Regions from separate parts of the Neorhizobium sp. CSC1952 genome, predicted to be linked through region 1. Evidence: predicted binding sites of a transcription regulator. Region 1 holds the regulator's gene; each other region holds the start of a gene.
The links. The regulator LexA, encoded in region 1, represses DNA repair genes until DNA is damaged. The targets are predictions, from matches to a motif close to TGTTCNNNNTGTGTTCNG.
Positions count from the first base shown of each region.

Region 2: QTA58_RS03790 (energy-coupling factor ABC transporter ATP-binding protein) is a predicted target of LexA. The motif match lies at 2,032-2,049, and genes of this name have one in related genera.
Region 3: dnaE (DNA polymerase III subunit alpha) is a predicted target of LexA. The motif match lies at 2,304-2,321, and genes of this name have one in related genera.
Region 4: recA (recombinase RecA) is a predicted target of LexA. The motif match lies at 3,593-3,610, and genes of this name have one in related genera.

Region 1 covers NZ_CP128416.1:4,513,680-4,518,603, forward strand. The annotation lists gene eno (phosphopyruvate hydratase) at 1-11, opposite strand, end outside; gene kdsA (3-deoxy-8-phosphooctulonate synthase) at 130-978, opposite strand; gene QTA58_RS21805 (VOC family protein) at 983-1,855, opposite strand; gene lexA (transcriptional repressor LexA) at 2,057-2,779, shown strand; gene QTA58_RS21815 (ComEC/Rec2 family competence protein) at 2,760-4,924, opposite strand, start outside.
Region 2 covers NZ_CP128416.1:709,041-713,964, forward strand. The annotation lists gene glgB (1,4-alpha-glucan branching protein GlgB) at 1-543, shown strand, start outside; gene QTA58_RS03785 (winged helix-turn-helix domain-containing protein) at 802-1,995, opposite strand; gene QTA58_RS03790 (energy-coupling factor ABC transporter ATP-binding protein) at 2,106-2,783, shown strand; gene QTA58_RS03795 (CbiQ family ECF transporter T component) at 2,780-3,385, shown strand; gene QTA58_RS03800 (biotin transporter BioY) at 3,416-3,979, shown strand; gene QTA58_RS03805 (thioesterase family protein) at 3,991-4,389, opposite strand; gene QTA58_RS03810 (histone deacetylase family protein) at 4,539-4,924, shown strand, end outside.
Region 3 covers NZ_CP128416.1:102,382-107,305, reverse strand. The annotation lists gene QTA58_RS00605 (lipoprotein-releasing ABC transporter permease subunit) at 1-637, shown strand, start outside; gene QTA58_RS00600 (ABC transporter ATP-binding protein) at 659-1,342, shown strand; gene QTA58_RS00595 (phosphatase PAP2 family protein) at 1,499-2,212, shown strand; gene dnaE (DNA polymerase III subunit alpha) at 2,549-4,924, shown strand, end outside.
Region 4 covers NZ_CP128416.1:4,381,615-4,386,538, reverse strand. The annotation lists gene QTA58_RS21205 (flagellar biosynthetic protein FliO) at 1-561, opposite strand, end outside; gene QTA58_RS21200 (PAS domain-containing sensor histidine kinase) at 815-3,424, shown strand; gene recA (recombinase RecA) at 3,670-4,758, shown strand.

The DNA.
Region 1 (4,924 bases):
ATGGCGGTCAAAAGACTCTCCCTGGCTTGAACGTCGGGTCTATGTGGTTCGGGGTCACTGAAAATGTCTCATAGTCAATGACACGAAAATTACAATGCGGCCGCTTTTCGCGCTTTTTCAGGCGGCGTGTCAGGGCGCCTTGGCGACAGCATCCAGCGCGAGCAGCTTTTCGAGCAGCCGCGGCATGTCCTTCAGATGCACCATGTTCGGACCGTCGGACGGCGCGTTGTCCGGGTCCTCATGCGTCTCGATGAAGACGCCCGCGACGCCGACTGCGACGGCTGCCCGCGCCAGGGTCTCGACGAACTCCCGCTGCCCGCCGGACGAAGCGCCCTGCCCGCCCGGCTGCTGCACGGAATGGGTGGCATCGAAGATGACCGGCGCGCCCAGCGCCGCCATGATCGGCAGCGAGCGCATGTCGGAGACCAGCGTATTGTAGCCGAAGGAAGCGCCGCGCTCGCACAGCAGCACGTTCGGGTTGCCGCTCTGGGTGAACTTGGCGAGCACGTTCTTCATGTCCCACGGCGCCAGGAACTGGCCCTTCTTGACGTTGATGACACGGCCGGTCTTGGCGGCGGCGACCAGCAGGTCCGTCTGGCGGGAGAGGAAGGCCGGAATCTGCAGGATATCGACCGTCTTCGCGACGATCGCGCATTGCTCTTCAGTATGGATGTCGGTCAGAACCGGAAAGCCGAACTCCTTCTTCAGGTCGGCGAAAATCTCCATGGCGCTTTCGAGCCCGATGCCGCGCTTGCCGGAAATCGAGGTGCGGTTCGCCTTGTCGAAGGACGATTTGTAGACGAGCCTGATGCCGAGCCTGCCGCAGAGTTCCTTCAGCGCGCCCGCCATCATGAAGGCATGGTCGCGGCTTTCCATCTGGCAGGGACCGGCGATCAGCGACAGGCGCGCATCCTGCGCAAACAGCACCCTGCCCTCCCCTTCGCCGAGGGAAACACGCGGATTGGGGGACACTTCCATGACACTATTCCTCGAAACCGAACATGGCGCCCTGGCCGGGCGCCGCCTGCACCAGGACACGGCCTTCCCGGCGGACGAATGCCACGTCATTAGCAGCAAGGATGATCTCTGTCACGGCAAGATCGGCCGTCTTGAAGATGACCGCGCGGCCCCGGAGCCCCCCGGCATCCGGGATCGGCGCGAGCGCGAATTCCGCTTCGATATCCTGATCCCGCGCGATCCGGATGCGGGCATTGGCGGCGGCAAGCCTGACGAAGTGCGGCTCGATCTCCGCTTCCGTCATCAGCACCTGCTCCATCAGCGGAGCGAACTCGCCGGGCGCCGGGGCGGAAAGAACGATCTCGCTCAAACCCGTGACCACATTGGCGTGGCGCTCCAGTTCGCCGCGATCGGCCGGCAGCGGATTGACGCGCTGACAGGAGAAGAGGAAGAAATCCGGCGCCCGCTCATCGCCCGCAAAGGCCAGCCGGAAGCTTGCCTCGGTCTTAGAACCGTCCGGCATCTTCACGCCGCGGGAAAACTCCAGGATATCGCCCGCCGAAACGCCCCTGAGCTTGAAGCGCTCATGATCGGCAGCGGCATCGACCGTGGCGACCACGAGCGCGGAAAGGCCCTGGCTCATCTTCGCCTTGCGGAAGGCAAGGTCGCGCGCGGTGAAGACATTGCCGCGCTTGGCCGCCGCAGACGCATGACGCCGGTTGGCGATCGCCAGCGGCTCCAGATAGGTGCCGTCCGGGAGGAACACGCAGGCATTGGCCGTGCCGAACGGGTGGAACGCGTCGGGCGCCACGGTAAACCCAAGTTCGGACAGCCGCGAGCGCGCGAGCGCAAGCTCCGCGGCCGGCAGAACGAGATGATCGATCGGTCTTGCATTCACGCGATGGCCCCCAGGATCCAGTACCGCAAAATTACATTGGCAGCGGACGGGTTCCGCGCAAGTGGAGATGAGAGAGATATGTGGCGCGCTTCCATGAAGAAAAAATCACCATACTTCACTAAAATTTAGGGACTTGCGGAACACATATGGAACATATAGTGTCCGTTCTGGATTTGTTTCCGACTCTCAGGGTGCCAAAACATGCTCACGCGCAAACAGCAGGAATTGCTTCTGTTCATTCACGAACGCATGAAGGAATCCGGCGTGCCGCCTTCCTTCGACGAGATGAAGGATGCGCTCGACCTCGCATCGAAGTCCGGCATCCACCGGCTGATCACGGCACTCGAGGAGCGCGGCTTCATCCGCCGCCTGCCGAACCGGGCGCGGGCGCTGGAAGTCATCAAGCTGCCGGAAGCCTATCAGCCGAGCCTGCAGCCGCGGCGCGGCTTCTCGCCGAGCGTCATCGAAGGCAGCCTCGGCAAGCCGCAGCCTGTCGCCGCACTCCCTGCGAAGCCCGCGGCGAACGACGATGCGTCCAATGCCACCACGGTTCCCGTCATGGGCCGCATCGCGGCGGGCGTGCCGATCTCGGCGATCCAGAACAACACGCACGACATCGCCGTGCCGGTCGAAATGCTCGGTTCCGGCGAACATTACGCGCTTGAGGTCAAGGGCGATTCGATGATCGAGGCCGGCATTCTCGACGGCGACACCGTGATCATCCGCAACAGCAATACGGCCAATCCCGGCGATATCGTCGTGGCTCTCGTGGACGACGAGGAAGCGACGCTGAAGCGCTTCCGCCGCCGCGGCGCCTCGATCGCGCTCGAAGCCGCAAACCCGGCTTACGAAACCCGCATTTTCGGCCCCGACCGGGTGAAGATCCAGGGCAAGCTCGTCGGCCTCATCCGCCGCTATCACTGATCAGCGGCCGGAGCGCTTCCGGCAGCATCGGGTTGAATGTCCTGTTCCGCCAGTCGTAATTGCGGTGTCGGGTCCACGGGCGGTCCTGGCCGGCCATGGCAGTGTGGATCCGCCATTGGCGGATGTCTGTGGCGCCGTTGAGAAATATTTCAATGGCGCCGGTCTTGCGCAGCGTATCGCCGTTGATCATCAGCGCGCCGGAGCGGCAGCGGTCGAAACGGGCACGCGGCGCGATGACGAAATTGGCGGCGTCGCAGGCCGCACCCGCATAACGGCCGTCCTCCACGGCAGCGACGATGACGCCTTCGGCGGTCCTCGCGGCGCACCAGGCGCGGGGCGTGCAGATGAAACGGCCGGCGGGGGCCTGCCTGATGCCGGCTCGGGCAGCTTCGGTCTCCTCCGCGGTCAGATCACGGCGTTCATTTGCGCCGGCACCTGCGGATTTCGGTCCGGGCGATTTCGTATCGGGGGGCCTGTCCCTCGGCGGCGACATTTCCGGTTTCACGGGATCGCCGATGAGCAGCGCGCGCTTCCACTGACCGTAGACGAAATCCGGCGGGCGGCTGCGGTTCGTCGCAACGCCCTCCCCGCCCGGCAAAGCGACCATTGTTCCATCCTCCGAGACCAGCAGATCGGCCAAGGGTTTCGAGCGCTCTTGCCAGGAGAGCAGCAAGGCCGCGGCAAGGAACGGAATACCGAGAAGCCGGAGCCTGGTTCGCAAGAGTGTCAGCAGCAGGAAGCCCGCGGTCGCCACGGTCAGGAACCAGGCATGCTGGCGGCCGATACCGACATCGCCGCCCCAGGCCGCCACGTGCCTGGCGATGGCGATCACCGCCTCCAGACCGAGCCCCATGAGTTTCAGGAAGGGTGCATCGAGCCCGAAGGGCATCAGCAGCATGCCGATCAGACCCGCCGGCATGACCACGAAGGAGATGACCGGCATGGCGGCAAGATTGGCCGCCAGCCCGTAGGTCGTCAGGCGATGAAAGTGCTCGACGGAAAAGATCGCCGTGGAGATGCCGCCGATCAGCGAGGTCACGAAGATTCCGGCGACGAAATTCCATGAGGCCAGGACGGGGGTCACCACGGGGTAACGGAACGGCAGCGGTTCGGGATCGCGCTTTTCCGCCCGGTGCTTCCAGAGCGCGTAGCCTGCCACCAGGGCTGCGGTCGCGGCAAAAGACATCTGGAAGCTGGGGCCCAGGATTTCCGAAGGCGAGATGGCGATGATGATGAGGGCGGAGAGCGCCACATTGCGCAGGCTGATCGACGGCCGGTCGAAGAAGACCGCGACGAGCATCACCGCCATCATGATATAGGCGCGCTCCGCCGACACCCCGAAACCGGAGATCAGGTAATAGGCGGTCGCCATGAGAAGCGCGCCGAGTGCGGCGATCTTCTTGACCGGATAGGCTTGCGCAAAGCCGGTGAAGAACGAAAGCGCCGTGCGGACCCCGACGAAGAAGATGCCGGCCGCGAGCGCCATGTTGAGCCCCGAGATCGCGACGATATGGGCAAGCCCGGAAAGCCGCAGCGCCTCGATCGTCTCTTCCGAGATCGCCCGGCGCTTGTCGGTCACGATCGCGGCGGCGAACGCGCCGGCATCGCCCGGCACTCTTTCGCGGATATGGCTCGCGATCGCGCTGCGCAGGTCGAAAAGCCGCCTTTCGAGCTCCGCATGCCAGGCGTGCGGCGCTGCCGGGTCCGACTCCTGTTTCGGCGTGCCGTAGAAGAACCCAATGGCGCCTATGCCGTCGAAATAGGAGGAGAAGGCGAAATCGTTGAGCCCCGGCAGCGCCGGGCCGGAAGGCGGCGAGATGCGTACCCGGCCGCTGATCGTCTCGCCGGTTTCGACCGGCGCGTGGCGCGCCCTCGCCAGCAGCGACACCCGCTCCGGCGGACGCCTGACCTCGGGACCGGTCGTCCGCTCGACGCGGACCACGTACCGCCAGCGTCCGTCCGCATCGACCTCGCGCCTTTCGACCACGCCCGCCAGCTCGGTCGTCACTGGTGAATCGAGAACGACCGTGCCCCGCCGCCAGGCCTCAAGCTCGGCCAGCATCATGCCGCCGAGAAAAAGGGCCATGCCGAGCGGAAGGATGCGCACCCCGCCGGCACGGTGCCGCGTGACGGCCGCAAGCGCGG
Region 2 (4,924 bases), 1.1 Mb from region 1:
AAGCTCGCCAATCTGCGCGCCTATTACGGCTTCATGTGGGGGCATCCCGGCAAGAAGCTGCTCTTCATGGGCGGCGAGATCGCGCAGGGTGCCGAGTGGAGCCATGACGGCTCAGTCCACTGGGACCTGCTCGACCAGCCGGGTCATGCGGGCGTGCAGCGGCTGATCGGCGACCTGAACAGCCTTTACCGCGCGGAACCGGCGCTGCAGTTCGGCGATCTTCATCCGGAAGGTTTCGAATGGGTGGTCGCGGACGATGCGGCGAACTCCGTCTACGGCATGCTGCGCACATCCGCGGACCGGTCGTCCTGGCTTCTGATCGTCTCGAACATGACGCCGGTGCCCCGGTACGGCTATCGCATCGGCGTGCCGGCGGAAGGCCGCTGGGAGGTGGTGCTCAACACCGATGCGGAAATCTACGGCGGGTCCAATCTCGGCCAATCCGAAGCCTGGACGGAAAATCAGCCGGCGCATGGCAAGGCGTTTTCCGTGTCGCTCGTGCTGCCGCCGCTGGCGACGGTGTTTTTGAGGTGGCAGCGGTAGATTTTCTGGTTGCCCTGAAGCCGCCTCGATACCCCCCTCTGCCCTGCCAGGCATCTCCCCCACAAGGGGGGAGATCGGCAAGACGCACGGGCTTCCCCCACCATTAACGATGTCGGGCCTAGTTCCTGCAGTCTCGAACCTGTGTTGAGGGTGAGAGTTGGCTACTATCCGATCTCCCCCCTTGTAGGGGAGATGCCCGGCAAGGCAGAGGGGGGTGCGGCAGCATATGCGGCGGGGCAGTGCCTTTTTCAGCCTTGCTTATTCGCCCCGCCATCCCTCTTGATACGTAATCTTGTCCACGCCGGCGAAACGCGCGACGCGGAGCAGTTCCGCTTCCAGCTTCTCCAGGCGCCCGGCGGAAGGGCGCACGCCTTTTTCCAGCCACAGCCGCTTGACGTCCAGCGCATCCGCCTTGCGATCGGCCTTCATATCGATGCGGCCGATCATGCGGTCGCCTTCGAGGAGCGGGAACACGTAGTAGCCGTACTGCCGCTTCGGCTCCGGCACGAAAACCTCGATGCGGTAGAAGAAGTCGAAGAGCCGTTCCGCGCGATCGCGATTGCGCAGAAGCGGATCGAAGGGGCTCAGTACCCGCACGCGGGCGGGCGGCTCCGGGATGTCGCCGAGGTTTTCCGGAAAGCCCACAAAGGCGAATGACGGGCGGGGCTTGCCGCCGTTGGCGGAGCCGATCAGCACTTCGATGAGCTCGTCGCGATGATCGGTCACCCAGTCCTTCGCCTCCTGCGGCGTGACGAGATCCCAGAAGGCGGCGATCTCGCCCGAGGTCGCGAAGCCGAGCCTTTTCAGCGCGCTGCGGCAGGCCCAGTCGACGAATTCCTCGTGGCTCACCTCCGGCTCGTGGTGGCGCGGCGGGATGACCCGCTCCATCAGGTCGTAGATCTTCTGGAAGTTGACGCGGCCGGCGATCGCGAGCCTGCCGGTGTGCCAGTAATATTCGAGCGCCGTCTTGTTCGGATGCCAGTTCCACCAGCCGCCGGACTTGTGGTCCTCCACCTTCATGTCGCGCGACATGATCGCACCGTTCTCCGCTATGTGCCGGAACGTCTCCTCGAAGGCGGCGTCGAAGCCTTCGCCGTGCCATTTCTTCCAGCGTTCGGCGATGATCGGCTCGCGGCGGCGGAAGCGGTGTTTCCAATAGCGGAAAAGACGCGCCGGAATGATCGACGCGTCATGCGTCCAGTGTTCGAAAAGCTCGCGGTCCTTTTCCAGAAGCGCGTTCAGATGCTCCCGCTTGTAGGTCTGGTGGCGCGAGAACAGGATCATGTGGTGAGCGCGCTCCACGGTCGCGATACTGTCCACCTGAACGAAGCCGAGATCGTCGATCAGTTGCAGGAGACCGGCCTTGGTGAGCGCCCGGCCGGGCGGATCGGAAAGCCGCTGCCGTTCGAGGAAGATTTTTCGCGCCTGATCGTTCGGAATGAGAATCGCCATGCATGGAAGAGTAGAATGCCATCGCGGCGGATTCAATGTTCATGTTTGGTTCCGAATTCCCCTCACCCGTCTTCCGGTCTATAGAGCACTCCAGACATCGAGGGACAGGTTTGGACATCCGTTTCGAACAGGCCGAAGCGCGTTTCGAGGGGCGCACCGTACTTCATCCGCTGACGCTTTCGCTCGGTGAGCGCCGGATCGGCGTGATCGGCCTCAACGGCTCCGGCAAGACGACATTCGCGCGGATGATCAACGGCCTCGTCGTGCCTGCCGCCGGCCGCGTCACGGTCAACGGCTTCGATACGGCGAAGGACGGCGACAAAGTGCGCGCCGAGGCCGGCTTCATCTTCCAGAACCCGCAGAACCAGATCATCCTGCCGATCCTGAAGGAAGACATCGCATTGGGCTTCAAGGGCCGGAAGCTTTCGAAGCAGGAGACGGAGGCGGCAGTCGAAGCCGTGCTTTCCCGGTTCGGCATCGCCCATCTTGCCGACAGGCGGGCGCACGAGCTCTCCGGCGGCGAGCTGCAGCTTGCGGCACTCGCTTCCGTGCTCGTCACCGAGCCGAACATCCTGATCATGGACGAGCCGACCAACCAGCTCGACCTGAAAAACCGCGATCTCGTCGAGCGGACGATCCGCGGTCTCGGCGAGAATGTCATCGTCATCAGCCACGATCTTTCGCTGGTCGCGGATTTCGACCGGGTGCTCCTGTTCCACGAAGGGCGGCTAGCCGCCGACGGCGTTCCGCAAGAGGTCATCGCCCGATACCGGGAAATCGCGGCATGAAGACGCTCTATGTCGAGGGCGATACTTTTCTGCACCGGCTCTCGCCAAGGGTGAAGCTCGTGGCGCTGGCGCTTTCGAGTTTCCTTCTCTTCCTGATCGATTCGCCTCTCTTTCTCGCCGCCGCCGCCGTCTGCGGCGGATGCATCTATGCCTCTCTCCGGCTCGGATGGCGCCAATCCCTGCTGCGGCTGCGGCCGATCCTGCTGACGATCGCGATCGTCGCCATCTTCACGCTTGCCCTGAACGGTGCCGGCCAGGCACTCGTCGTCCTGCTGCGGCTGACGGCGCTGGCGCTTCTGGCGGCAGCCGTGACGGCCACCACGAGCACCGGCGATTTCATCGACGAAATAACTTTGGCGGCCCGGCCGCTGGAACGCATCGGCCTCGTTCGAGCCGCTGACCTCGGACTTTCGATCGGCCTCGTGGTGCGCTTCGTGCCGGAAGTCCTGACCCGCTACCAGGCCATCCGGGACGCCCACCACGCGCGAGGGTTGAAGCCCCGGCCATTGACGCTCGCGGTTCCCTTGATCATCCTGACGTTGCGAAACGCCGACGAGATTGCCGCCGCCATTGACGCCAGGGGCATTCGGGCGCAAAAGTGATTCATTGTCAGCATTAAGGAATCCTGCATTATGTCCACCCGGGATCTCGTTCTGGCCGCCCTGTTTGCCGCCATCATCGTGGCGCTCGGCCTGGTGCCGCCGATCATGCTCGGCTTCATTCCCGTGCCGATCACCGCGCAATCGCTGGGCGTCATGCTGGCTGGCGTCATCCTGGGAGCAAAGCGCGGCGGCTTTGCCGTGCTTCTCGTCCTGTTGCTCGTCGCGATCGGCCTGCCGGTGCTGTCCGGCGGACGCGGCGGGCTTGCCACCTTCGTCTCGCCGACCGCAGGCTATCTGGTCGGCTGGCTCTTCGCAGCCTACGTTACCGGCTATCTTTCGGAACGCTTCGTGGACCGCTCGCAGAGCAGCATCGTCCAGATCGCCGGCTTCTTCCTGGCCGCGCTCGCGGGCGGCGTCGTGGTGGACCACGCGCTCGGCGTGGCCTATCTCGCCTGGGGTACGGGCACCGGCCTCATGACCGCGTTCATGGGCGATCTCGCCTTCATTCCGGGCGACGTGCTGAAAGCCCTGATCGCGGCTTTCGCCGGCCGCGCGGTCATGATCGGCTATCCGCTGCTGCCGCAGCGGGCCTGACCGCAAAAGGCTCAATCCAGATACTGATAGAACCAGTCGCGCAGGTCTTCGGGCAGCGCGACTGGCTCCCGGCTCACAGGATCGTGCGCCGTCCAGACGATCTCGGCTTCCGCCGCCGCTTCGCCATCGCGCAGCATATGCACCAGGAAGCCGGCGGACTTTCCGCCGATCTTGCTGACGCCGACATGCATATGCACGAGATCGCCGAGCCTCAGCGCCGTATGGAAGGTGCAGGTGATCTTGCCGATGGTGAAGAACGGATCCCCCTTCTGGGGCTTGCGGCGGCGCCAGAACTCCGTGACCGCCTCCTCCGCCCGGACGACATAGGCCGACCGCGACATTTCCCCATGCATGTCCACGTCGCGGAACGGTACGCGGAACTCCTGCGATTTGACTGCGTCTTTAGCCACCACACCCTCTAGGTTGAATATCCCCATGTAAGACCAATCCTTCGATCCAAACAAGCGGAGGAGCAAGGGGATTCGGCTTGAAAAAGTACGGCATCTGCGCCATGTCGGAGATGTCCGCCCCGGGGCTCACACTTCACGAGGCCGCCTTCATGACCACGCGCCTTTACGAACACGCGATCTTCCTCGAGCATCAGACCCCGGAAGGGCATCCCGAAAGAGCCGACCGTCTGCGGTCGCTCAATATCGCGCTCCAGCACCCGAATTTCGAAAAGCTCGACCGGAAAGACGCGCCCCGGGCGAATGAGGATGCAGTCCTGCTCGCCCACCCGGAAGAGCATCTTCGCGCCGTCATCCGGGAAATCCCGGAGGAAGAAGACAGGATCCGGCAGATCGAGGCCGACACCTATGTGGGGCCGAAGAGCCTGCAGGCGGCGCTCACCGGCATCGGTGGGGCGATGGCAGCCGTCGACGACGTCGTCACCGGCAAGGTGGACAATGCCTTCGTCGCCGCCCGGCCACCCGGCCATCACGCCGA
Region 3 (4,924 bases), 500 kb from region 1:
CATCTACATGCCGCTGGAGGAATCGCAGCTCTATTTCAATGCCGACGGCATCGTGCAGTCGATCGAACTCTTCATCGACAATCCCGACAATGTCGACGGCATCCGGCCGCTGGTCGAAGCTGCCGCCGGCCGGCAGATCTTCATCACCGACTGGCGCCAGCGCAACCAGACCTTCTTCTCCGCCCTGCAGGTGGAGCGCAACGTGATGTTCATGATCCTGACGCTGATCGTGCTGGTCGCCGCGCTCAACATCATCTCCGGCCTCATCATGCTGGTGAAGGACAAGGGCAGCGATATCGCGATCCTGCGCACCATGGGCGCCGGTTCCGGCGCGATCATGCGCATCTTCTTCATGACCGGGGCTGCGATCGGCATCGTCGGGACCGTCGCCGGCGTGCTTCTGGGCGTCGTCGTCTGCCTCAATATCGAATCGATCCGCCAGTTCTTCTCCTGGCTTTCGGGCACGGTTCTCTTCGATCCGGAGCTCTATTTCCTGAGCCAGCTGCCGGCCGAGATGAGCTTCCGCGAGACGCTGTCGGTGGTCATCATGGCGCTGGCGCTCTCCTTCATGGCCACCATCTTCCCCGCATGGCGGGCCTCCAAGCTGGACCCTGTCCAGGCCCTCCGCTACGAATAGAGAATAGGATCCGCATCCTTCATGGCACGCAAACCCGTCTTGCAGCTCTCGGGCGTCGAACGTCACTACGGCCAGGGCGAGACCATGCTTTCGATCCTGAAGGGCGCCGATTTCGAGCTCAACAGCGGCGAGATCGTCGCGCTGGTGGCTCCCTCCGGCACGGGCAAATCGACGCTGCTGCATCTTGCCGGCCTGCTCGAGCATCCGGACGGCGGCGAGGTCTTCGTCGGCGGTCAGCCCTGCAACGGTCTCCCGGACAACGAGCGCACCGCGATCCGCCGTTCCGAGATCGGTTTCGTCTACCAGTTCCACCATCTTCTCCCGGAATTCTCGGCGCTCGAGAACATCATGATGCCGCAGCTGATCTCCGGGCTTTCGAAGGCTGAGGCGAAGGAGCGGGCGGCCCAGCTTCTCGACTACATGCGCATCGGCCACCGCGCCGACCACCGCCCGGCCGAGCTTTCCGGTGGCGAGCAGCAGCGCGTGGCGATCGCCCGCGCAGTCGCCAATGCGCCGCGCGTGCTCCTGGCCGACGAGCCGACCGGCAATCTCGACCCGAAGACGGCATCCTATGTCTTCGACGCACTGGAGGCGCTGGTGCGCCAGTCCGGCCTTGCGGCGCTGATCGCCACCCACAACCACGAGCTCGCCGGGCGTATGGACCGCCGCGTCACGATCGAAGGCGGCAAGGTCGCGGAAATGTAGAGGCTGGCCCGCGCCGGCATGGTCTGACGGCCAAAAAGTCAGGCGTCGCGGTTGATGCGGTGGCCCTTCGGTCCCTATCTGTTGGAAACGGTCGGTCTTTATCGTGTTCCGCGCGGGTCAGACCGGCGGCGTATTCGGCAGAAACGAAAGGACACCATGGCCTTCCACTCCCGCGTCAGACAAAAGATCGTCGAAAGGTTCATGACGTTCGAGCCGATCGGCCTGACGATGTTCGCATTGCTGGCCGGCGGCCTGTTGCTGTTCTTCAGCCTGACCGGCGAGGTTCTGGAAGGGGAGACGCGTGCGTTCGATGAGCGCATCCTGCTTGCCTTGCGCAGCGCCGACGACCTGTCCGCACCGATCGGCCCCTATTGGCTGAACCATGCCATGGGCGATATCACTGCGCTCGGCGGTACGACGGTGCTGTCGTTGATGACGGTATTGGGGACCACCTATCTTCTGCTGGCGCGGCAGAAGGCCATTGCCGCCTTCATGTTCCTGTCGATCCTGGGCGGCTGGCTTGTGAGCAACGCGTTGAAGCTCGGCGTGGCGCGCCCACGGCCGGACATCGTCCCGCATCTGGTGGAAGTCTATGACCTCAGCTTTCCGAGCGGGCATGCGATGCTTTCCGCCGTCACCTACCTCACTCTCGGGGCGCTGCTGTCGCGGGCGCAGCCCTACCGGTCGACACGGATTTTTCTGATCTTCGCGGCCATCTTCCTGACATCGCTCATCGGGCTCAGCCGCGTCTATCTCGGCGTCCACTATCCGACCGACGTGCTCGGAGGCTGGTGCGCCGGGGCGACCTGGGCGCTGGGCTGCTGGATGATCGCAAGGCGCTTCATCTCTGCAAAACCTGCCGGTGAATGAGAGGGCCCGGGCCGGCGCGCCGGCTCGATCTTAACCATAATCGCGATTCCGTGTTTCTTGTTTTGTTCTCTTGTTGACTCTCAAACAAAATGAGAACAAAGTAAAAACATAAAGGAACACGGGAGACGACGATGACTGACATTCTTCGTGACATTGCCGCATTCGCTTCCATCGCCACCTTCGTGGCCAGCCTGTCCATGATCGTCATGGCGATGTGATCCGGTTCTTCGCTCAGGCTCCGTCGTTCGAAAGAGGTTGAGCGAGGAAATCCGAACTGGACTCTCCGTCGGCCACACCGGAAAATAGCCTGATTCATGAGAATGGTAGGGTGCGGATATGGCGGACGCGGCGGACGTAAAATCGGGATCGGAAGAACTCGGGGCAACCCCGCAATTCGTCCACCTGCGCGTTCACTCCGCCTATTCCCTTCTTGAGGGCGCTCTGCCGCTGAAGAAGATCCTGTCGAAGGCGGTCGCGGACCATCAGCCTGCGATCGCGATTACCGATACCAACAATCTTTTCGTCGCGCTGGAATTCGCCCAGAAAGCGATCGGTGACGGGCTGCAGCCGATCATCGGTTGCCAGCTTTCGATCGACATGGAGGACCAGGCGGACGAGCGGCGAAACGGCCAGCAGCAGCTTGCGAAGCTGCCGGCGATCGTCGTGCTCGCTGCGACCGCCGCGGGCTACGAGAGGCTCGTCGACCTCATCAGCCGCGCTTATCTCGGCGGCGAAGGACATGGCGCCGTGCATATCCGCCGCTCCTGGCTGGAAGAGAGCGGTACGGAAGGGCTGATCGCGCTGACAGGCGCATCGAGCGGGCCGGTCGACATGGCTCTGAAGGACGGCAATGCCGCGCTCGCCGAGGCGCGTCTGTTGAAGCTGAGAGAGGCCTTCGGCGACAGGCTGTATGTGGAGCTGCAGCGCCATGGGTCCTATGACCGGCGGCACGAGCAGAAGATGGTGGCGCTGGCCTATGACCATGACCTGCCGCTGGTCGCGACGAACGAGGCCTTCTTTCCGTCGAAGGCGGATTACGACGCCCATGACGCGCTGATGGCGGTCGCCCATAACGCGATCGTCTCGGACGACAACCGCTTTCGCCTGACGCCGGATCATTATCTGAAAAGCCGGAAGGAAATGGCGGCGCTGTTTTCCGACCTGCCGGAGGCGCTGGAGAACACGGTCGAGATCGCCCGGCGCTGCTCCTTCATATTGAATACGCGCAATCCGATCCTGCCGCGCTTCACCGGCGCGACCGGTGATCAGGAGGAGGCTGAACGGGCCGAGGCGGACGAGCTGCGCCGCCAGGCGGTCGAGGGGCTGGAGGATCGCATCGCAACCCTCGGCATGACGCCCGGTTATACGGAACAGGATTATCGGGAACGTCTGGATTACGAGCTCGGCATCATCGAGCGCATGAAGTTCCCCGGCTACTTCCTGATCGTCTCGGACTTCATCAAATGGGCGAAGGTCCATAACATTCCGGTCGGCCCGGGCCGCGGGTCGGGTGCGGGCTCGCTGGTCGCTTACGCGCTGACCATTACCGACGTCGATCCGCTGCGCTTCTCGCTGCTCTTCGAACGCTTCCTCAATCCGGAACGCGTCTCGATGCCGGACTTCGACATCGACTTCTGCCAGGACCGCCGCGAAGAGGTGATCCGCTACGTGCAGCAGAAATACGGCCGCGAACAGGTGGCGCAGATCATCACCTTCGGTTCGCTGCAGGCGCGTGCCGCATTGCGCGACGTCGGCCGCGTGCTCGAGATGCCTTATGGCCAGGTCGACAAGATCTGCAAGCTGGTGCCGAACAACCCGGCCAATCCGACGCCGCTTTCGAAGGCGATCGAAGAGGAACCGAAACTGCAGGAAGAGGCCGAGAAGGAGCCGGTCGTCGCGCGCCTCCTCGACATCGCCCAGAAGATCGAAGGCCTCTACCGCCACGCCTCGACCCACGCCGCCGGCATCGTCATCGGCGACCGGCCGCTGTCGAAGCTCGTGCCGATGTACCGGGACCCGCGTTCGGACATGCCGGTCACCCAGTTCAACATGAAATGGGTGGAGCAGGCCGGCCTTGTGAAGTTCGACTTCCTGGGGCTGAAGACGCTGACGGTGCTGAAGACCGCCGTCGATTTCTGCAGGAAGCGCGGCATCGAGGTCGATCTCGCAAAGATCCCGCTGGATGATCAGAAGACCTACGAAATGCTCTCGCGCGGCGAGACGGTCGGCGTGTTCCAGGTGGAAAGTGCCGGCATGCGCAAGGCGCTGATCGGCATGCGGCCGGACTGCATCGAGGACATCATCGCGCTCGTCGCGCTCTACCGTCCGGGCCCGATGGAGAACATTCCGGTCTACAACGCCCGCAAGCACGGCGAGGAGGAGATCGAGTCGATCCATCCGATGATCGACCACCTCCTGAAGGAGACCCAAGGGGTTATCGTCTATCAGGAACAGGTCATGCAGATCGCCCAGGTGCTCTCGGGCTATTCGCTCGGAGAGGCCGACCTGCTCCGCCGCGCCATGGGCAAGAAGATCAAGGAGGAGATGGACAAGCAGCGCGCCCGTTTCGTCGATGGCGCGGTGAAGAACGGCGTCTCGAAGCCCCAGGCCGACCTGATCTTCGACCTGCTTGCCAAATTCGCGAACTACGGCTTCAACAAGTCGCACGCCGCGGCCTATGCGATCGTTTCCTACCAGACCGCCTACATGAAG
Region 4 (4,924 bases), 130 kb from region 1:
CGGCGGAAGAGGCCTGGAGGGTGCAGGCGCGCTCGCCGGCTGCACCACGCCGGGAACGGGAGCCGTAGCGGCCGAAGCGGGACGAGGCGCCTCCCGTGCGGCAAGGCTTTCCGCTGCCGGCTCGATGCGGGGTTCCGGCGGCGCCGGACGCTGGGCCGGAGCGGCTCGCGGTCCTGCAGGCGGCATGGCGGAGAAGGGGACGATATCCTGGGATTCCGAAACCTCGGAACGGCTTGCGGCGGACGCCGATGCTGCCCGCGTACCGCCCGTGGCGGTCGAAATCCCGCTCTCGATGACGATATCGGTCGGTCCGCCGATCATGATCAGGTGTTCGACATTGTCGCGGCGCACGAGAACGAGGCGGCGGCGCGTATCGACCGCAGCGGCATCCAGCACCTGCAGCCTCGGCTGACGGTTCTTGCCGCCGCGCACGAAAGGCGAGGGGCCGTTGCGGCCGCGGATCATCCACAGAACGCCGATCAGCAGGAGGAGGCCGACGCCGACGCCGACGATGGCGATCACGAGGCGGCTGCCATAGGCGCTCAACAGATCTTCGAACATTTTTGCCACTCCTCATGTGAACGCTGCCGTAAAAGACGACTTTTTTCCCGCCGAGGCAAGCCGCCGGTCGTCATTCTGCAGAGCTGAAAATACAGAACGGAATGGCAAAGATAGGTCACGCCGGCAAACTGTCCCGGGTTTTATGGACTTGCGGAGCTTTTTGCTTCATCTGCAACTTGCTAAGAAGGAATCGCGGGATTTTCGTTCCCGGGAATATCCATGGCCGGGGCGCCGGCCGAAATGCGAGGAATTGATGACGAAGTTGCAGCAAGGCGGCAACTACGAAGCGCCCCTGGTGGATCGCGGTTCGCGCGGCGGCACCATCATCCGGATCATTCTCCTGGCGCTTGTGCTCTGCGGCGTGGCCGCGGGTTTCGTGCTGTTCCAGCACGCGCTCGACAACGAAGTCGTGCTCGGCCTTCTCGGCATCCTCGCGATGGTGGGCATCTTCTTCCTGGTTTCCTCCATCATCGGCTTTGTCGAGGTGATGCCGCAGTCCCGCTCCGACGAGCTGGCGCGCGGCTTTCTCGCCAATCATCCCGACGGCATCCTGATCACCGATCCACGGGGCCGCATTCTTTACGCCAATGCCGCCTACGGCCGCCTGACCGGTGCGACCAGGGCGAGCAACGTGCAGTCCCTCGAAGCGCTGCTGTCGAAGACCCGCGAATCGACCGAGGCGCTCTACCGGCTGACCGCGGCGCTGCGCGAAGGCCGCGAAGGCCACGAGGAGTTCCGGCTTCTGCAGCCGCTCGGCCGTGCGACGGGCAATGGTTCCGGCGCCCACTGGTATCGCCTGAAAGCGCGGCTGCTGGGGCCTGCCGGAAAAGGTCAGCTCGATATCTGGCAGATTACCGACATCACATCGGAACGGGAGGACCAGGAGCGGTTTTTCCGCGAGTTGCAGAACGCCATCGACTATCTCGATCATGCCCCTGCCGGGTTCTTCTCCGCCGGCAAGAAGGGCGAGATCTTCTATCTGAACGCCACGCTGGCCGAGTGGCTCGGCATCGACCTCACCAAATTCGTGCCGCGTTCCACGACGATCGCCGATCTCGTGGCGGGCGAGGGCATGGCGCTCATCCAGTCCGTGCAGGCGGCCCCGGGTCTCGATCGCACCGAAACGCTTGATCTCGATCTGCGCCGCGCCAACGGCCAGAGCCTGCCGGTGCGGCTGGTGCACAGCGTCAGCGCCACCCGTGACGGTGCGCCCGGCGAAAGCCGCACGATCGTGCTGGCGCGGCCGAAGGGCGGCGAGGGCGACCAGTCGGCCTCCGCCATGCGCTTCACCCGCTTCTTCAACAATACGCCGATGGCGATCGCCTCGGTCGACGGCGGCGGAAAAATCCTGCGCATCAACGCGCCGTTCCTGAAACTGTTTGCCGGGGTCGTGTCCCGCGACGAGGTAGAGGCCGGCGCCGATCTCGAGCGCATCGTGCACGAGAATTCCCGCCAGCAGCTGATGCAGGCGCTCGCCGCCGCCAAGGACCGGCAGGGCGACATAGCCCCGATCGATTCGCGTCATCCGGGCGACGAGAACCGTTACGTGCGCTTCTACGTCAATGCCGTCATCGACGAGAGCGACGAGGCTCCGGAAGAGGCGGCGATCGTCTATGCCGTCGAGACGACCGAGCAGAAGGCGCTCGAGACCCAGATGGCGCAGACCCAGAAGCTCAACGCGGTCGGCACGCTGGCAGGCGGCATCGCACACGACTTCAACAACGTGCTGACGGCGATCCTGCTCTCCTCGGATCATCTTCTTTTGCAGGCGCGCCCTTCCGATGCGAGTTTTGCCGATCTGATGGAGATCAAGCGCAACGCCAATCGCGCGGCGGTGCTGGTGCGTCAGCTTCTCGCCTTCTCGCGCAAGCAGACCATGCGTCCGGCGGTATTGAACCTCACCGATGTCGTGGGCGACCTGCGCATGCTGGTCGACCGGCTGATCTCCGGCACGAACGTGAAGCTGGAAGTGGATTACGGCCGCGACCTCTGGCCCGTCCGCACCGACCTTTCGCAATTCGAGCAGGTGCTGATCAACCTTTGCGTCAACGCGCGCGATGCCATGCCCCAGGGCGGCACGATCCTCATCAAGACCCGCAATGTCTCGGCCGGCGAAGCGGCCGGTTTCCATCAGGCGGACCTGCCGGCCGAGGATTTCGTCATGGTGGAGGTTTCCGACACCGGCACGGGCATTTCGTCCGAAATCATGGACAAGATCTTCGAGCCCTTCTTCACGACGAAGGAAGTGGGCAAGGGGACGGGCCTCGGCCTTTCCATGGTCTATGGCATCGTCAAGCAGTCTGGGGGCTATATCTATCCGGAATCGGAAGTCGGCCGCGGAACGAGCTTCCGCATCTTCCTGCCGCGTCATGTTCAGGAAACGCCGGCGGTGGTGCAGGAGGCCGCTCCCGCGGCCGGTTCTTCGACCGAACAGGCCGCCCCGCCGCCGGTCGTTTCCCCGCCGCCCGCCGAAGACCTCGATCTGACCGGCAAATCGGCGGTCGTTCTGCTGGTGGAAGACGAGGAGGCGGTCCGGCGCGGCGGCAAGCGCATGCTGGAAACGCGAGGCTATACGGTACATGAGGCGGGTTCGGGCACCGAAGCCCTGGAGATCATGGAGGAGCTTGAAGGCAAGGTCGACATTGTCGTTTCCGATGTCGTCATGCCTGAGATGGACGGACCGACGCTGCTCACCGAGCTGCGGAAATCCTATCCGGATCTGAAATTCATCTTCGTCTCGGGCTATGCGGAGGATGCTTTTGCCCGCAACCTGCCGGCCGACGCCAAGTTCGGCTTCCTGCCGAAGCCGTTCTCGCTGAAGCAGCTCGCCGTGGCCGTCCGCGAGATGCTCGATTCGGACTGAGGGCCGCGCGTTTCGCCGGATTTCCCATGCCGCTGCGATTCGTCTCGGAATTGCCGCCAAGCGTTGTTTTCCTTAGCGGATTTTCCACATGCGGCAGAGCGTGAACATCACCGGAACGAAATCGGAATAATTATTTTAAGTCAATCTGTTGGTCAGGCATTGTCAAATGAGAACAAACAGGGTACATCACCTTTATCGGCTGCTTCATTGCTTGCGCGGCGGCAATAACCTAAAGGTGGGATCACATGGCACAGAATAGTTTGCGGCTCGTAGAGGATAAAGCGGTGGACAAGAGCAAGGCGCTGGAAGCGGCACTGTCGCAGATCGAACGATCCTTTGGAAAAGGATCGATCATGAAGCTCGGCTCGAACGAGAATATCGTCGAGATCGAGACGGTCCCCACGGGTTCTCTCAGCCTCGATATCGCGCTCGGCATCGGCGGCCTTCCGAAGGGGCGCATCGTTGAGATCTACGGTCCGGAAAGCTCGGGCAAGACGACGCTCGCGCTGCAGACGATTGCCGAATCCCAGAAGAGGGGAGGCATCTGCGCCTTCGTCGACGCCGAACATGCGCTCGATCCGGTCTACGCCCGCAAGCTCGGCGTCGACCTCCAGAACCTTCTGATTTCCCAGCCGGATACCGGCGAGCAGGCGCTTGAGATCACCGATACGCTGGTCCGCTCCGGCGCGATCGACGTGCTGGTCGTCGACTCGGTCGCGGCGCTGACGCCGCGCGCCGAAATCGAAGGCGAGATGGGCGACAATCTGCCGGGCATGCAGGCCCGCCTGATGAGCCAGGCACTGCGCAAGCTGACTGCCTCCATCTCGCGCTCCAACTGCATGGTCATCTTCATCAACCAGATCCGCATGAAGATCGGCGTCATGTTCGGTTCGCCGGAAACCACGACGGGCGGCAACGCGCTGAAGTTTTATGCCTCGGTCCGCCTCGACATCCGCCGCATCGGCCAGGTCAAGGAGCGCGAGGAGGTGGTCGGCAACCAGACCCGCGTCAAGGTCGTCAAGAACAAGATGGCTCCTCCCTTCAAGCAGGTCGAATTCGACATCATGTATGGCGAGGGCGTCTCCAAGACCGGCGAATTGATCGATCTCGGCGTCAAGGCGGGTATCGTCGAAAAGTCCGGCGCCTGGTTCTCCTATAACAGCCAGCGCCTTGGCCAGGGCCGCGAAAACGCAAAGCTCTTCCTGCGCGACAATCCGGAGCTCGCCCGCGAGATCGAAATGTCGCTTCGCCAGAATGCCGGCCTCATCGCCGACCGCTTCCTGCAGAACGGCGGTCCGGACGCCGACGACGGCGACGCGGCTGCCGAAATGTAATCGGTTCCGCCGCACTCGGAGCTTCTCCGGCCGCTTGCTTTTCGAGCCGGCTGCCCATCGAAAGATGAGCGGCCGGTTTCTCGTTCGTCTGGACAGCCGGGAGCGCGGGCGATACAAGCCTTTGGTTTTCGAATAACAGGACCGCATCCGGCGGTAAAAAGGGCGT